DNA from 3 places in the Nostocoides vanveenii genome. Region 2 is predicted to be linked to each of the others. Evidence: predicted binding sites of a transcription regulator. Region 2 holds the regulator's gene; each other region holds the start of a gene.
The links. The regulator LexA, encoded in region 2, represses DNA repair genes until DNA is damaged. The targets are predictions, from matches to a motif close to TCGAACANNTGTTCGA.

Region 1: ABD209_RS05870 (alpha-ketoglutarate-dependent dioxygenase AlkB) is a predicted target of LexA. The motif match lies at 3,027-3,042, and genes of this name have one in related genera.
Region 3: ABD209_RS16905 (DUF6504 family protein) is a predicted target of LexA. The motif match lies at 3,074-3,089, and genes of this name have one in related genera.

What each region holds. Positions count from the first base shown of each region.
Region 1 is NZ_BAAAPN010000032.1:1,406-7,127, reverse strand. Features, by position in the region: gene ABD209_RS05890 (metal ABC transporter permease) at 1-938, shown strand, start outside; gene ABD209_RS05885 (Fur family transcriptional regulator) at 935-1,336, shown strand; gene ABD209_RS05880 (isoprenyl transferase) at 1,326-2,096, opposite strand; gene recO (DNA repair protein RecO) at 2,139-2,906, opposite strand; gene ABD209_RS05870 (alpha-ketoglutarate-dependent dioxygenase AlkB) at 3,065-3,694, shown strand; gene ABD209_RS05865 (DUF2157 domain-containing protein) at 3,778-4,788, shown strand; gene leuA (2-isopropylmalate synthase) at 4,873-5,722, opposite strand, start outside.
Region 2 is NZ_BAAAPN010000044.1:30,588-36,309, forward strand. Features, by position in the region: gene ABD209_RS08565 (LysR family transcriptional regulator) at 1-358, opposite strand, end outside; gene ABD209_RS08570 (NAD-dependent protein deacetylase) at 578-1,492, shown strand; gene lexA (transcriptional repressor LexA) at 1,501-2,229, opposite strand; gene ABD209_RS08580 (LysM peptidoglycan-binding domain-containing protein) at 2,439-2,975, shown strand; gene nrdR (transcriptional regulator NrdR) at 3,185-3,661, shown strand; gene ABD209_RS08590 (vitamin B12-dependent ribonucleotide reductase) at 3,741-5,722, shown strand, end outside.
Region 3 is NZ_BAAAPN010000100.1:27,339-33,060, reverse strand. Features, by position in the region: gene ABD209_RS16930 (TIGR03086 family metal-binding protein) at 1-357, opposite strand, end outside; gene ABD209_RS16925 (helix-turn-helix domain-containing protein) at 444-1,334, shown strand; gene ABD209_RS16920 (P-loop nucleotide/nucleoside kinase family protein) at 1,509-1,847, opposite strand; gene ABD209_RS16915 (hypothetical protein) at 1,956-2,663, shown strand; gene ABD209_RS16910 (hypothetical protein) at 2,832-2,996, shown strand; gene ABD209_RS16905 (DUF6504 family protein) at 3,190-3,480, shown strand; gene ABD209_RS16900 (SAV_6107 family HEPN domain-containing protein) at 3,525-3,965, shown strand; gene ABD209_RS16895 (DNA polymerase III subunit alpha) at 4,205-5,722, shown strand, end outside.

The sequences.
Region 1 (5,722 bases), on a different contig from region 2:
CGCTCGCCGGTGTCGCCATCGGCATCCTCACCTCGACCTCGCCGGTTTTGACGGCCCTGATCGTCGCCGTCCTCGGCGCCGTGGGCATCGAGTTGGCGCGCGCTCGCGGTCGCACCGGCGGTGATCAGGCGCTGGCGCTGATGTTCTATGGCGGCATCGCGACCGGCGTGGTGCTCATCGGCCGCTCCCCGCAAGGGACCTCGGCGAACCTCACCGCCTATCTGTTCGGATCGATCACGGCAACCACGCGCGCGGACCTCTATGCCTTCACCGCGCTCACCCTGGTGGTGGTCCTCGTCACCACTCTGCTGCGGCCGTGGCTGTTCGCCGCCGCCCAGGACGAGGAGTATGCCCGCGCGTCTGGCCTGCCGGTGACCGCGGTCAACCTCGCGCTGTCGATTCTCACCGCTGTGACGGTCGTGGTCTCGATGCGCGTGGTGGGATTGCTCCTGGTCAGCGCGCTGATGATCATCCCTAATGCCGCCGCGCAACTGCTGGCCGGCTCGTTCGGATCGGCGATCCGGCTGGCGACCACTCTTGGTGTGCTCGCGGCCGTCGGTGGCGTCGTGACGTCGTTCTATGCCGAAACTCCTTCCGGCGGAACGATCGTCCTCATCGCGTTGGCCTTCTTCGTGGTCGCCGACATGGCTCGGAGGCTCGCCGGACATTGGGCGCATCATCACGCGCCGGCCGAGCGCCACGACCACGAGCACGGCCCCGATTGCGGTCACCAGGCGGTGCCGCACGGCGACCACGTGGACTACTTGCACGACGGGCACCGCCATGCCCCCCACGACGACCACTACGACGAGCATCACCAGGACCAGCACAACGAGCCCGGCCCGGGTGCCGCCCCGCCGACGCGGGCCGCTCGGCCCAGCCATCGCGGGGAGCTGCCCGCGGAGGTGGGCGAACGGCATACGGGCGGGGCGGCGTGAGCACGCGGCGGCCGACCCGCCAGCAACAGGCGGTCGGTGACATCCTGGCGCGCCACGAGCACTTCCGGTCCGCGCAGGAATGGCATGCGCTGCTTCGGGATTCGGGCGAAACCGTCGGCCTGGCAACGGTCTATCGCACCCTGCAGTCACTCGCCGACGAGGGCGCGATCGATGTCCTGCTCACCGACGGCGGCGAGGCCGTCTATCGGGCCTGCAGCGAGGGCCATCACCATCACCTGGTGTGCCGCGACTGCGGGTTGACCGTCGAGGTCGAGGCACACGAGGTCGAGCGGTGGGCCGATATGACGGCGCGTGCGCACGGTTTCGAGGCGGTCACGCACACGCTGGAGATCTTCGGCCGGTGCGCGACCTGCTCGGCGAACGGCGTCAAGAACTGACGGCGTCCACCGCCCCGCCGTACCGGCGATCGCGTTGGACATAGGTGTCGATCGCCCGCCACAGGTCGCGCCGGTCGAAGTCCGGCCAGAGCGTGTCGAGGAAGACCATCTCGGCGTAGGCGCTCTGCCAGAGCAGGAAGTTGGAGGTTCGCTGCTCCCCCGACGATCGCACGAAGAGATCGACATCGGGCATCCCCGGCTCGGGCAGCGCGCGGGCCAGGAGGTTCTCGTCGATGCTGCTGGGGCGGAGCTTGCCGGCAGCTACGCGCTCGGCCAATTGCCTTGCAGCAGCAGCGATCTCGGCGCGCCCGCCATAGTTGACGCAGAAATACAGAGTGACGCCGGTGTTGTGCTGGGTCAGTTCCTGGGCGATCTCCAACTCCTTGATCACCGAGCCCCACAGCCGCGGGCGCTGGCCGACCCAGCGCATTCGCACGCCCCACTCGTGGAGTTGGTCGCGGCGGCGGCGGATGACATCCCGGTTGAAGCCCATGAGGAAGCGCACCTCGTCGGGGCTGCGCTTCCAGTTCTCGGTGGAGAAGGCATAGGCGGATAGGTAAGTCACGCCGACTTCGATCGCCCCGGCGACGACGTCGAGCAGGGCGGCCTCGCCGGCTTCGTGCCCCTTGGTCCGCGGCAGCCCGCGCTGGTTGGCCCAGCGGCCGTTGCCGTCCATGACGATCGCGACATGCTTGGGCAGGGCCGGTGCCGGGAACTGTGGGGGGCGGGCACCTGAGGGGTGCGGGAAGGGGGGCTTCACGACGTCGAGCCTAAGTCTCCTACCGCTGTTTGGGACGCAGGCCTAGGCGCGGTCGGCGCCAGCGGTCGTCAGAGTCGGCGGCGCGTCGCGCTCGACGTGCGGCAAGGAGCGCAAGCCCCGCTCCAGGTGCCACTGGGTGAACGCGGCCGTCAGGCCGCTCCCTTCGCGCCGGTGGTGCGGCAGGCTCGCGTCGGCGATTTCCCAGTCGCCGGCCAGCAAGGCAGCCAGAAGGTGGAGGGTGGCCCGCGCGGGGGCGACGGATCCCGGGCGGCGACAGGACGGGCATACGGACCCGCCGGTCGCGAGATTGAAGGCCGCGTGCGGGCCCGGGTCGCCGCACTGCGCGCAGTCATGGAAGCTCGGCGCCCAGCCGGCCACGGCGAGCGCCCGTAAGAGATAGGCATCCAGCACGAGCGAGGCGTCGTGGGCGCCCCCGGCCAGCGCGGCGAGGGCACCGTGCAGCAGCAGGTATTGCTGCAGCGCCGGCTCGCGCTCCTCGCTGAGCCGGTCGGCGGTCTCTAGGACGGTGGCTGCGGCGGTGTAGGCGCGGTAGTCCCTGGCGAGCTGCGCGCCATAGGACGCCAGCGACTCGGCCTGGGTGACGGTGTCGAGATTGCGGCCCTCGTAGCACTGGAGGTCGACCACCATCCCCGGCTCGAGGCGCGCACCGAATCGGCTCTTGGTGCGGCGCACCCCCTTGGCCACAACGCGCAGCTTGCCTCGCTGGCGAGTCAGCACGGTGACGATCCGGTCGGCCTCGGCGAGTTTGTGGGTGCGCAACACGATCGCTTGGTCGCGGTAGGTCGGCACCGCCCCATTGTGCCCCGCCATGTCGCTAACGCTCAGGAGGCCAGGCTTTGCACCATATGCCGCGGCCCGCAGGCCCATCGACCGGGCTCGCCGGCGGTAGCGACGCATCTCGCGCGCCATTCGGACATATGTACGATCCGCGCGCTACCATGGCCCGTATGACGCTCCAAGACGTCCTCGACTTCGGCGCCCCTGAGGTGGCCGGATCCTTCGGCGAGCTCGCTGCCGGCGTCGTGCGCACGCCGCTGCGTTTCGGGGCGTGGGTCGACGTGGCCCCCCGGTGGCTGCGCGCAGGCGATGAGCTTTTCGAGACCTTGGCAGGCACCGTGCCCTGGCAGGCCGAGCGCCGGCAGATGTACGACAACGTCGTCGATGTCCCGCGCCTGACGAAGTTCTACGGGGCGGACGAGACCTGGCCGCACCCGCTGCTGCGCGAGGCCTGCGAGGCTCTGTCCGCTCACTACCTCCCGACGCTTGATGAGCCGCTGGTCACCGCTGGCCTGTGCCTCTATCGCGACGGCCGCGACTCCGTCGCCTGGCACGGGGACCGGATCGGCCGCTCGCGCTATCAGGACACGATCGTTGCCATCCTCTCGCTCGGCGCGACGCGCACGCTGGCGCTGCGCCCGCGTGGCGGCGGGGCCAGTATGCGGTTCGTCACCGGCCATGGGGACCTGATCGTCATGGGCGGCTCGTGCCAGCGGACCTGGGAGCATGCAATCCCCAAGGTCGCCGAGAGCGTCGGCCCGCGGATGTCGATCCAGTTCCGCCCCGCCGGCGTGCGTTGACGTCCCACTCCGGCCCGAGTTCGTCGAGACGGGTGAGCAGGGATACTCATCCGGACGGCGCTGGCATACGGGACGATGTGCGTATGTCCGCACATCTGGTCGAACGCAGCAGCACAAAGGCAACCGGGCTGGTCGCTGCACTCGTCGATTCCGGGATCGTCGCGCCCGAGGATCGCTCTCGGGCCATCGCCATCCTTGACCATCAACTCGGGCGGACCGCCGGCGAGACGCCCCGCTCCAAGATCCTCGCCGAGATCGCCGGGTATGCCGGCGGCATCCTGGTTGTTGCGGCCGGCGCCGTCTTCCTGGCGGCGAGCTGGCGAGAGATGTCCCTCGCCACGCGCGTCGGCGCGCTGCTGCTCGGGGCGCTCGTCCTGGCGGGGGCCGGCCTCGGCGCACGCCTGACCGGGCGAGACACCCCCGAGGACGCCGACGTGCGTCGCCGGCTGGCCGGTGCCTTCGGCATCGGATCAGCGGCCTTGGCCACGGGTGCCCTCGGCACGTATATCGAACACCAGCACCACACCGGGGACGGCTGGATCGCCCTCGTCTTCGGCGCCTTCACCGTGCTCGCCCTCGGCTTCTACGTGCTTGCGCCCACGGTGCCCGGGCAGGCCGCGGTCGGCTTCGGCGTGGCAGCGACCGTGCTCAACGCGACCTCGGGCTGGAGCGACGGTCGCACCCTGATCAAGACGGTCATCCTGCTCGCCCTCGGGATCGGCTGGCTCGCCCTCGCCGAGCTGCGCTGGTGGCGCGAGCCCGACACCGCTCGGGTCGTCGGCGGCGCGCTCACCCTGCTCGGCGCCGAGACGCCCGTCTTCGAAGGCCGCATGCAGCCTCTCGCCTATGTGCTCCTCGCACTCGTGGGCGCCGTGGCGTTCGCCGCCTACGTCCGGGTGCGGGTGTGGCCCTACCTGGCGATCGGCGTCATCGGCCTGACGCTGGCTGCGACCCAGGCCGCCGTGGACTATCTGCCCGGTGCCGCTGGGGCAGCCGCCGGACTGCTCGTCGCTGGAGCGATGCTGCTGGCGACCAGCCTGCTCGCGATGCGCCTGCGCAAGTCGGCCGGGGAGTCCACTCACCCCACGGCCTGAGCTGCGGTGCTGCCGGTTCGGGCCGCCTAACGCGGGCGACCCCGAACCGGCCTTTCGGTGTCGGGAGGGAGCCGACTTTCGGGCCTACGGGCCGCCGCCGGGACGCGAGATGACCACGTCGTCCTCGCCGCGGCTGATCCGGTCGCGTTCGGCGCGGTTCATCGCCGACATGATGGCGCGCAGCGACGCCTTCACGATCGACTCATGCAGGCCCACGCCCCACAGAACGCGTTCTCCCACAGCACATTCGACGTAGGCCGCCGCTCGCGTGTCGACTCCCGAGGACATCGCGTGCTCGGCGTAGTCGAGCACGCGCACATCGACGCCGATCGTCGCGAGCGCCTCGACGAAGGCCGACAGCGGGCCATTGCCACGACCGGTGATCAGGTGCGGTTCGCCGTCGACGAGGATGGTCGACTCGATCTCGTCGACCCCTTCGTCGCTGCCCGTGATCGTCGAGCGGAGCGGAAAGTAGCGGCCCCAGCGGCTGGCTGCGTCCTCGCTGTGAAGGTATTCGTCCGCGAACATCTCCCAGATCTGCGACCCGGTCAGCTCACCGCCCTCGACGTCGGTCTTGTGCTGAACGACGCGCGAGAACTCGATCTGCAGTCGCTTGGGCAGATCGAGGCCGTGCTCGCTCTTGAGCAGATAGGCGACCCCGCCCTTGCCGGACTGGGAGTTGACGCGAACGACCGCCTCATAGGACCGGCCGATGTCGTGCGGGTCGATCGGCAGGTAGGGCACGCCCCAGTCGATCCCGTTGACATCGGTGCCCGCGGCCGTGGACCGCTTGTCCATGTCCTCGAAGCCCTTCTTGATGGCGTCCTGGTGGGAGCCGGAGAACGCCGTGAAGACGAGATCGCCGCCATACGGGTGGCGCTCGTGAACGCCCAACTGGTTGCAGTACTCGACCGTGCGTCGCACCTCGGCGATA
Region 2 (5,722 bases):
CCGGATAGCGACTGCGCACCAAGGCCAGCGCCTTGGGCACGAGGGTCGCGGAGGCCGAGGGGAACGCCGCGACACGCACCCGGCCGGCGCGCAGACCCGCGAGGGCGGCCACCTCCTCCTCCGCGGAGTCGAGCGCAGCGAGCACGGTCTTGGCGTGCCGTGCGAGCACCTGACCGGCCTCGGTCAGCCGGACCGTCCGTCCGACCCGGTCGACGATGGCTGTTCCGGTGCGCTGCTCAAGGCGCCGGATCATCTGCGACACCGCGGGCTGTGAATAGCCGAGCATCGTCGCCGCGCCGGTGAAGCTGCCGGCCTCATCAATGGCCCGGACAACTCGAAGGCCGGCAGCGTCGATCATCCCGGCAGTCTATAACAGCATGTTATGAAGTTCGGAATCAGCTGCCGTTTCCATGGTAGTTTCGTCCCGGCGCGGAAACCCCCGGCCCCATCCCGTCGAGAGGCCGGTCCAGCCCCGTCGAGAGGCCGGTCCAGCCCCGTCGAGAGGCCGGTTCGGCATGTGATGGGATGAAACCCACGAACATGCCCCGCCCGAGGAGCACCCCATGGCAGGCCGGCTTTGACCGACTCGACCTCCGCCACCGCACATACCGACACCGCGAATCGCGCTGTTGACGCGCTCGCCGGCCTCGTCGCACGCGGTGGGGTGCTTGCCCTGACCGGGGCCGGGATCAGCACGGACTCCGGCATTCCCGACTACCGCGGCCCCGACGGCCAGCGGCGCGTCACCCCGATGCAGCACGGCGAGTTCGTCACCTCCAGCTCCAGCCGCCAGCGCTACTGGGCCCGCTCGTATGCCGGCTGGTCCCGCTTCACCGCCGCCGAACCCAACGCGGGCCACCAGGCCCTCGCCGCCCTCGAAAGGCACGGCCTGGTCACCGACATCATCACCCAGAATGTCGACGGACTCCATCAACGGGCGGGCAGCAGTCGGGTCGTGGAGTTGCACGGCAGCCTCGCCGAGGTCGTCTGCCTCGATTGCGGCCAGCGCTATCCGCGCGAGCAGATACAGGCGGCCATCCGTCAGGCCAATCCGCACTTTGCCGACGACATCATCGGCTTGGCTCGCGACGGATCCCGGGTCAGCAGCCAGATCCGCCCGGACGGCGATGTGGTGCTCGATGACGCGCTCATCGCGCACTTCGTGACCCCGACCTGCCGCGCCTGCGGCCTGGACCGGCTCAAACCGGATGTCGTCTTCTTCGGTGGCAGCGTGCCGCGCGAGCGGGTTGACCAGTGCTTCCACCTCACCGATGCGGCCCACGCGCTCGTCGTCATCGGCAGCTCGCTACAGGTGATGAGCGGACTTCGCTTCGTGCGGCGCGCGGCGCGTGGCGGCATACCGATCGCTGCGGTGACGCGCGGAACCCTGCGCGATCGGCACCTGATCGACGTGCAGGTGGACGACGGCATCACCGAAACGTTGCGGCTGGTGGCCGACAACGTTGCGGCTGGTGGCCGACCGTCTCGGTGACTGACCGATCACACCCGGCGAAGGACTGCGGTCACCTTGCCGAGAATCGTCGCGTGGTCACCGTCGATGGGGCCGAACGCCGGATTGTGCGGCATCAGCCACACCTTGCCGTCACGGCGCTTGAACGACTTGACCGTGGCCTCGTTATCGAGCAGCGCGGCGACGATGTCGCCATTGTCCGCAGTCGGTTGCTGACGCACCACAACCCAGTCGCCGTCGCAGATCGCGGCGTCGATCATCGAGTCGCCAACCACCCGCAGAAGGAAAAGAGTGCCGTCGCCGACGATCTGGCGCGGCAGAGGAAAGACGTCCTCGACCACTTCGTCGGCCATGATCGGTGAACCCGCGGCGATCCGTCCGATCACCGGCACGTATGACGCTTCCGGCCGCGCGTCGCCGCTGCCCGTCTCGTCCTGGTGACCATCGTCCTCGTGGTCGCCGGGGCGGTAGCCACGCTCACCCGGGGCGTTCGGGGAGACGACTTCGATCGCTCGGGGCCGGTTGGGATCGCGCCGCAGATAGCCCTTGCGCTCAAGGGCGTGGAGTTGGTGGGCAACCGAACTGGGGGAGACCAGTCCGACCGCCTCGCCGATCTCGCGCATGCTCGGGGGATAGCCACGTTGATCGATCGAGGTGCGGATGACATCCAGGACGCGTCGCTGGCGCACGGTCAGACCGTCGCCGTCCTCGCGCTCAGGCATGGGGTGCACCTGGCCGGTCGTGTTGTCGCTGCTCATCTGGGCCTCCATTGCCCTCGCGTGGCCTGCTCGACGGTGGCATTTCCGCAGCTGGGGCCGGTTGTCGGTGGTCGCTGACATGCTCGTCCCAGTACGGAAGAGCCTATGCCGATCAGGTCACGATCTCAAACATCTGTTCGATCGTTTCTTGCATCAGTCGCAGATTCCGTGCTACATATCGTACAACCGTTCTATCGAACATTTCTTCGATGGACACGCCGAAGGAGGAGATCAACATGGCCGCAACGCTCACATCCTGGGGGACCGACGGATCGTTGGCCCTGTCCGCTCCGCTGACCCTGCCCGCCCCGTCGACCAGGCCGGGACGTGACCGCCGCCGCGCGCTTGCGCTCGTGCCGCCGGTCGCCCCGGCGCAGCCGTCGTCGCGTCGCCGTGGCATGGCGCCCGCGACCACGCATCCGGTTCGCGAGCTGGCCGTCCGGGGCACGGTTCATGTCACTCGGGCCGGCCGACTGGCGATTTCGCTGCTGGTGTCCACGCTGCTGGGCGGCGGCATCGTGCTGGGGGTCGCCATGGTCAACCGTCCGGGGGCGATCGCGTCGGCCTCGACCGCACCCGCCCTTCCGACTGTCGTCGTGGAGAAGGGGCAGACGCTGTCCGAGATCGCTCGCGACTACCTGCCCGACCAGGCCATTCATCAGGGCGTCGTCGCCCTTCAGCAGGCGAATGGGCTGTCCACGGACCGGATCATGATCGGCCAGCGACTGGTGATTCCGAAGGGCTGAGGCGGGCCGGACGCGTCTTGGGAAGTCTGTGGCGACGCGCCGGGGAAGAGACCTTGCGTTGGGGTCGTTGACGAAGTAGATTCCTACATCTAGTGGTTACACGGTTGTAGTTCGTCAACATGTAGTACACATCGGTGGTGAAGTTACCCACAGATAATCCCCACGTTGTCCGCGCATTTATCCCCAGGTCGTGCTATTGGAGGTTTGCCGTGCACTGTCCGTTCTGCCGGCATACCGACTCGCGCGTCGTGGATTCGCGCACCAGTGACGACGGTGCCCAGATCCGGCGCCGCCGTCAGTGCCCCGATTGCGGGCGGCGCTTCTCGACGATCGAGACGGCCGGTCTGACGGTGCTCAAGCGCTCCGGCGTGAGTGAGCCGTTCAGTCGGAGCAAGGTGCTCGTCGGTGTCCGGAAGGCCTGCCAGGGCCGACCGGTCACCGAGGACGATCTCGCGCTCCTCGCGCAGCGGGTCGAAGAATCCGTTCGGTCGCTCGGCATCGCCGAGGTCGATGCGCACGAGGTGGGCATGGCCATCCTCGGTCCCTTGCGGAACCTCGACGAGGTGGCCTACCTCCGCTTCGCGAGCGTCTACCAGGCCTTCGAGTCCCTCGAGGACTTCGAGGCGGCCATCACCTTGCTACGCGCCGAGCGAGCCACGCTCGATCGCCTGGCCATCGACCATTGACTCCGGTGCCGCAGACCCGCGGCCCGCTTTGCCCAACCCAGCCCCATCGCATGACGCAACAACCCCAGGAGAAGGATTGATGACGGAGACCGCACGCTCGAGTGCCGCCCGTTCCGGCAAGGCCAAGGGCCTGACCATGGAGCGGATCTTCACCACGGCCGGAGTGCACCCCTATGACGAGGTCACGTGGGAGAAGCGGGAGGTCAACCAGACCAACTGGAAGACCGGCGAGGTCATCTTCGAGCAGTCCGGCGTCGAGTTCCCCGACTTCTGGTCGGTCAACGCCAGCACGATCGTCACGACCAAGTACTTCCGCGGGGCCCTGGGCACCGACGCCCGCGAGCGCAGCCTGCGTCAGTTGATCGACCGCGTCGTGCTGACCTATGTCCGCGCGGGCAAGCAGTACGGCTACTTCGCCACTGAGTCCGACGCCGAGGTCTTCGAGCACGAGCTGACCTATGCCCTGCTCCACCAGGTCTTCAGCTTCAACAGCCCCGTCTGGTTCAACGTCGGCACGCCCTCGCCCCAGCAGGTCAGCGCGTGCTTCATCCTCTCCGTCGACGACTCCATGGACAGCATCCTCAACTGGTACAAGGAGGAGGGCTTCATCTTCAAGGGCGGCTCAGGAGCCGGCCTCAACCTCTCCCGCATCCGCTCCAGCAAGGAGTTGCTCTCCTCCGGCGGCACCGCCTCCGGCCCGGTGTCCTTCATGCGCGGGGCGGACGCCTCGGCCGGCACCATCAAATCCGGCGGGGCCACGCGTCGCGCCGCCAAGATGGTCGTCCTGGACGTCGATCACCCCGACATCGTCGAGTTTGTCGAAACCAAGGCCCGCGAGGAGGACAAGATCCGGGCCCTGCGCGACGCGGGCTTCGACATGGACCTCGGTGGCAAGGACATCGTCTCGGTCCAGTACCAGAACGCGAACAACTCGGTGCGCGTCACCGACGAGTTCATGACCGCGGTCGAGAAGGGCGCGTCCTTCGGGCTGACCAGCCGTATGGACGGCTCGATCATCGAAGAGATCGATGCCCGCGACCTGATGCACAAGATTGCGACGGCGGCCTGGGAGTGCGCCGACCCAGGCATCCAGTACGACGACACCATCAACGCCTGGCACACCAACCCCGAGACCGGCCGGATCACCGCGTCCAACCCGTGCAGCGAGTACATGTCGCTCGACAACTCCTCCTGCAACCTCGCCTCCCTCAACCTGCTGAAGTTCCTGCGCGAGGACGAGACCTTCGACGCCGTCACCTTCCAAAAGGTCGTCGAGCTGGTCATCACGGCAATGGACATCTCCATCTGCTTCGCCGACTTCCCGACCGAGCCCATTGGCAAGACCACGGTCGACTACCGCCAGCTCGGCATCGGCTACGCCAACCTCGGCGCGCTGCTGATGGCGACCGGTCACGGCTACGACTCCGACGGGGGTCGGGCGCTGGCGGCCAGCATCACCTCGCTGCTCACCGGTGCCGCCTACAAGCGCTCCGCCGAACTGGCCGGCATCGTCGGCCCGTATGCCGGTTTCGCCCGCAACCAGGATGCGCACAAGCGCATCATGCGCAAGCACCAAGCCGCCAACGACGCCCTGCGCACCGTGCACACGATGGACAAGGACATCCACCGGGTCGCTACCAAGGCGTGGGATGACGTCTTGACGTTGGGGGAGAAGAACGGCTTCCGCAACGCCCAGGCCTCCGTCCTGGCCCCCACCGGGACCATCGGCTTCATGATGGACTGCGACACCACCGGCATCGAGCCGGACTTCTCACTGGTGAAGTTCAAGAAGCTCGTCGGCGGCGGCTCCATGCAGATCGTCAACCTGACCATCCCGCGGGCGCTGCGCAAGCTCGGCTACGCCGAGGAGACCGTCGAGGCGATCGTGGAGTTCATCGCCGACAAGGGCCACGTCATCGACGCCCCGGGGCTGAAGACCGAGCACTACGAGATCTTCGACACCGCCATGGGCGCGCGCGCCATCTCCCCGATGGGCCATGTACGGATGATGGCCGCCGTGCAGCCCTTCCTCTCGGGCGCCATCTCCAAGACCGTCAACCT
Region 3 (5,722 bases), on a different contig from region 2:
GCCCGGCATCGCATTGCCGTCGGCCAGGGTCAGGTCGCGCTCGGCGCCACCCGCCGCGATCCCGGCGACGATCGCCTCGCCCGCCGCGCGCACCTGGGCGCTCCCGGTCCCCTCCACCTGGACGGCGGCCGCGTCGGGCGCGTGGCCGCCGGGGTCGCTGAACCCAGCGCCGAAGGCGGTCGACCAACTGACGATGTGCTCACGCAGGTCGGCGACCGAGTAGTCGGTGCAGGGCGTCGGGTCGGCGTCGGCGCCCGCGGGGAGCGCGTCGAGCAGATCGGCGATGGCGAGCAGGACGTTGCGGGTCTCGGCCGCGGTGGCCTGGTGATGGGTGGGCGGGGGTGCATCGGTTGTCATACATCGACGGTATGTCCGCCTGCCCGCCCGGGACTTGAAGATTCGCGCCAACTTGGGCCACCGCATACGTCCGTAGGCTGGCGGCCGTGCCCACTCCACCCGACCCGCGCCGCGACACCCGCGCGATCCTCTATCCGGGGCAGATGCGTCAGTGGGTCACGCTCGAGCGCTTACCGGTCGGGCCGCAGTGGGTGGGCATCCTCGACTGGGCCTGGTCGGTCACCTGGGAGGTGCCGCCGGGGGAGAGCTACGCCCAGGATGTGCTCTCGCTGCCTGCCGTGAACCTCAGCGTCGGCACCACGCCGCCACCAGGCCCGAACCCCCCACCCGGCCCGTGCGCCGTGACCCCCCGCGTCGTCGGCGTCGCCTCCCGGCGCACCACGCGCGTGTTGTCGGGCTCGGGGTGGAATGTCGCCGTCAAGACGACGGTCGGCGGCTTCGGCGCGCTCGTCAATGGCTCGGTGGCGCAGTGGACCGACGCCGAGGTGCCGATGGAGCACGTGCTGCCCGTGGACTCGGCCGCCCTCGGGGCCGAGATGGCCCGGGCGTCGACCGGAGCCGAGCGAGCCGGGCACCTCCTCAGCGCGCTGGAACCCCTTCTGGCGCAGGCCGATCAGGCGCGGATTCGGACGGCCCGCGAGGTCGGCGCGATCGCCGAGGCGGCCACCGCGGACCCGGACTTGCGGCTGGTGGGGGAACTCGCGGCATACGCCGGCGTGAGCGTGCGGACGCTGCAGCGGCTGTTCGCGGAGTATGCCGGGATCTCACCGGCCTGGATGCTGCGCCGGCTGCGCCTGATCGAGGCGGCCGAGCGGGTCGCGCGGGGGGAGGAGGTGCGCTGGGCCGACGTCGCTGCGGATCTCGGCTACAGCGACCAGGCGCACCTGAGCCGCGAGTTCACCGCCGCCGTCGGCGCCACCCCGAGCGCGTATGCCGTGGCCCAGGGTCGTCCGCGCGCCTCTAGCCCCGAGCGGTGACGGTCCCGGCCGCCCATCAGGCCGGCAGTGGACCCAACCCGCCCTGGTGCCGTGTCCACGTGTCCACGCCGCGCAATTCATCGGCCATCGGTGACTCGAAAAGCGACGCTACCCAACGCAATTCGTCGAGTGTCATTGGGTAGTCGCCGCGTCCGGCCGCGGCGGCACGGTGGGTCAGGCGGTGCCACAGCTCCTCCACGGGCACGTCGAAGATGTGGAAGTCGATTTTCGCGCCGGCGGCGCGTGCATCGGCGAAGGTCCGCTCCCGCTCCGCTGCATCCACAGGCCGTCCTCGAGGATCACATCGCACCCCGTCAGCAGCAGGGTCATCGCGTGGTCGTACAGCCACCTCTGCAGCCGGTCGTGGAAGTCGGTGTCGGCGCGCGGCAATCCCAGGGGGCCCTGCCAGTCATCGGTGCACAGGCGCACGCCGCGGCCGGCCTGCTCCAAGCGCTTGGCTCGCGTCGTCTTGCCCGCGCCGGGCAGCCCGCAGAAGAGGGTCAGGATCGGCATACGAGCCGTCCGACGGCCGGGTGCATCACGGATGGGACTGTAGGCTGTCGCGGCGGATCCGGGCCTGCGGAGGCCGCCAGGGTCGATGACCCAATAGGCTTCGCGCCCGTGGGGAAACGCCGGATGGAGCGCCTCGATCCGGGGCTTGTGCACGCGACGGTCGTCCGACTTGCCGACCGGATCCGGGCGCGCTTCCCGGAGCGCCATCTCGGCCACGTCGCCGATGAACTCGTCACCATCGCCAAGAAGATCGACCATGAAGGTGACGGTGCCCGGCGGCGCCTGCACCGAGTGACGTATGCCGCGCGGCTCGGCTCCGTCCTCATCCTCGCCGCGACCTCGATCCTGCTTCTCCTGGCCGTGCGCGATGCCATCCGGCACGGGCCGGACACCACGATCGAGTGGGTGCCGCTGATCGAGTCGATGATCAACGACCTGGTCTTCGCCGGCATCGCGCTCTTCTTCCTGCGCGCTTGGCCGGAGCGGATTGAGCGTGGCCGGCTGCTGGCGACGCTGCACCGGCTGCGCTCGCTCGCGCACATCGTCGACATGCACCAACTCACCAAGGATCCCGAGCGGCTGCGGCCCGACTTTGTCCCCACCTCGCACTCGGTCGACCCCGGCCTCGGCCGCGACGACCTGGAGCACTATCTCGACTACTGCTCGGAGTTGCTCTCCCTGATCGGCAAGGTCGCGGCGCTCTGCGCCGAGGAGTCCGAGGACGCCCTCGTCCTGGACACCATCAGCACCATCGAGACCATGACGACGGGCATGTCCGGGAAGATCTGGCAAAAGATCTCGCTGCTCCCGAACTGATTGCCCTGTCCCGCCCCGGCATCCTGGTCGCTCTGGTGCCGCTGGGGGCTGCCCTCGCCGGGGTCGGCGTCGTCGGTGCGAATGTGCTGCGCGGGGCCTTCCGGATGCGCTATCTCCCCTCGGCGGTCATGGCCCGGGTCGTCTCGGCGTCGTCCCTGGTCGGGTGCCTTGCCTCTCGGCGGGCTGGCCGCGGGCTGGCTCGGCGATCGCCTCGGCGTCCGGGCGACGATCGCGGTGCTGGCCGGGCTGCACGCCCTGGCCTCGCTGTCGGTGCGGGTCGGCCCCTACCGGTCGGGCCGGCCGCTCCCGGAGGAGCCGATGGTGCTGCCCTGAGCCAAGGAGCCGTGACGCCCGAGGATCTTCCCGGGCCGGGCTTGACGGTCATGCATCGGCGGGGAGTATGGTCGTTCTAGAACATACGTTCGACGAACATTCGTTCTAGGTGACCTATTTCAGCCGCCCGGCGGCGATGTCGTCGACCCCCTGCGGCCGGCCATCGCAGCCTGCCTTAGTCGAGGAGACGCCCATGGCCCGTTGCTATGACGAACCGGTCCACGTCCAGGCCCAGGACGAGGTGATGTCCGCCTTTATCTGGCGGGGCCGGCTGTATGCCGTGCGCGGCCTGGTCGATCGCTGGACCGAGCGCCGCTCGTGGTGGCAGGACCCCGTGGGTGCGCCGCAGGCGGGGGAGCGGACCGTCTGGCGCGTGGAGGCGAGCGCCGGCCGGCATACGGGCACGGGGGTCTATGACATCGGCCGGGACACCGACGTCGACCAGTCCTACCCGAGCTGGACGCTACTGCGGGTCCAGGACTGAGGTCGGCCATGACAGCGGAAACCCTTGTGCGACAGGAGAAGACGGTGCACGAATCACGATTCGACGCGGCTCGGGTGGCGTCGGCGCTCGATCTGCTGGACGGGTCGAGCGCGTCTCTGGTCGAGGCCAGCCACGCCGGCGAAGTGGCGCAGCGCTATGTCATCGCCCAGCTCGCCGCCTTGCGCGCGGCCGCCGCGGTGCTGGCGGTTCGTGGCCCGCAACTGATCGGCACGCGCTCCACCGGTGGCCCGCGCAATCTGTGGGAGTTGCTGCCCGCGGTCGCGCCGGAGTTGCGAGAGTGGGCCGAGTTCTTCGCGCATACGGCCACCCGGCGCTGGGCGGTGGACGAAGGCCGGCAGGTGGTCTCGGTGCGCGAGGCCGACGACCTGGTGCGCTCGGCCGGCGAGTTCCACGACCGGGTTCGCCGCCTGCTCGGCCTGACCCGCGCCGCCGAACCCCTTCGCCTGACCCCGGCCCTGTCCTGATGGGCGCCTCTCGTGCCCGGCGCCGCCCGTGCACGGGTTTGTCACGCATACCCGGGTTTGTCACGTAGGCACCGGTCCGGACGGGTGTGGCCGTGGCGAACCGGTGTCATGGTGACGAACCGGTGTATGCGCGGCTGTCCCGTCAGCCCAGCAAGCCGACACCATCGCCTCGACCCCACAGTCGACGGGCGCACCCGACCTCAGAGATCTCAACCCATTCAGTCATCAAGTGACCCGCCATGACCGAGTTCACCCATCTGCACCTCGCCTCGGGCTTCTCCATGCGCTACGGCGCGGCGACCCCGGAGGCACTGATCGAGCGGGCCGCGCAGTACGGCCAGCCGGCGATCGCCCTGACCGATCGCGACGGGCTCTATGGGGCGATCCGCTTCGTCCAGGCCGCGGCCAAGGCCGGGCTCGCGCCGGTGCTCGGCGTCGACCTGGCGATGGCCGGTGGCATCCTCGACGCCCCGCCCGATCCGCGCCGCCGCCCGCCACGCACCCCGGCCCGGGGCGGCGCGATCGTCGACCCGCGCCTGCCGCGCATCACAGTGCTGGCCAATGGTTCCGGTGCCCACGGCCCCGCGACCGGCCTGACCTCGAGCCAGGGCTGGGCCGCCTTGTGCCGCATGGTCACCGACACCCACCTGCGCGGCGAGCGCGGCAACCCGATCAGCACCCCCTGGCAGGTCGCCAGATTCGCGGGCGGGTCGGCGCCGATCAACCCCGGGGACTTGCTGGCGGGGACCGAGGGGACGAGGGAGCCGGAAGGGCGTATCCCGAGCGGGGCGGGGGATGGGAGGTCGGGGCGATGGCTGGGTCTGGCGGGAGGCGGAGGTCGCGATGCGACTGACGCCGGATGGATTTTCGCCACGTCCCCCCACCCCCCACCCCGCGGTAACGACAACCAAGAGCGTGAACCGGCACGTTTGATAGCACTGCTCGGCCCCGACTCCGACGTCGGCCGGGCCGTGCTGCGCAAGGACCGCACGACCGCCCGCGCCCTCCTCGCGGCCTGGCGCGCGCTCCTGCCCCGCGACGGCTTGGTCGTCGAGATCGTCTGTCACGGCGGCCCCGACGGCACGTCCGGGTCGCGCAACCACGCCGCGCGGATGCTCGCGCTCGCCGACGAGGCCGGCATACCGGCAATCCTCACCGCCGCCGTCCGGCATATCGACCCGGTCGACGCGCGGATCGTCGATGTCCTCGATGCCGCCCGGCGACTCGTGCTGCTCGATCGCCGCCATCTCGACCGGGTCTCCGAGGCCGGCCACCTCGCGACCACTGCGACGATGCACCGGATCGCCCGTGAGGTCGCCGAGCGCGCCGGCCACATGAGCAACGACCGCGCCGACCGCCTGATCGCCGACACCCACGCCCTGGCGATGCGGTGCGCGCAACATCCCCGGCGCGACCTCGGGATCGGCGCGGTGCACCTGCCCGAGCCGGAGGTCGTCGGCATACCGGCCGGTGTCGATCCGCAGCAGGTGCTCGCCGAGCGCTGCCGCGCCGCCGTCCTGACGCGCTATCCGGACGCGGGCGAGAGTGAGCTGCGCACCGTCGAGGCTCGCCTCGACGACGAGCTGAATGTCGTTGCGGCACTGGGCTATCCGACCTATTTCATGACCGTCGCCAAAGTCGTCGACCTGATCCGCGAGCGGGGGGTCCGCGTCGCCGCGCGCGGCTCCGGCGCGGGCAGCCTGGTCAACTATCTCCTCGGGATCAGCGGCATTGACCCGGTCCGCTATGACCTGCTG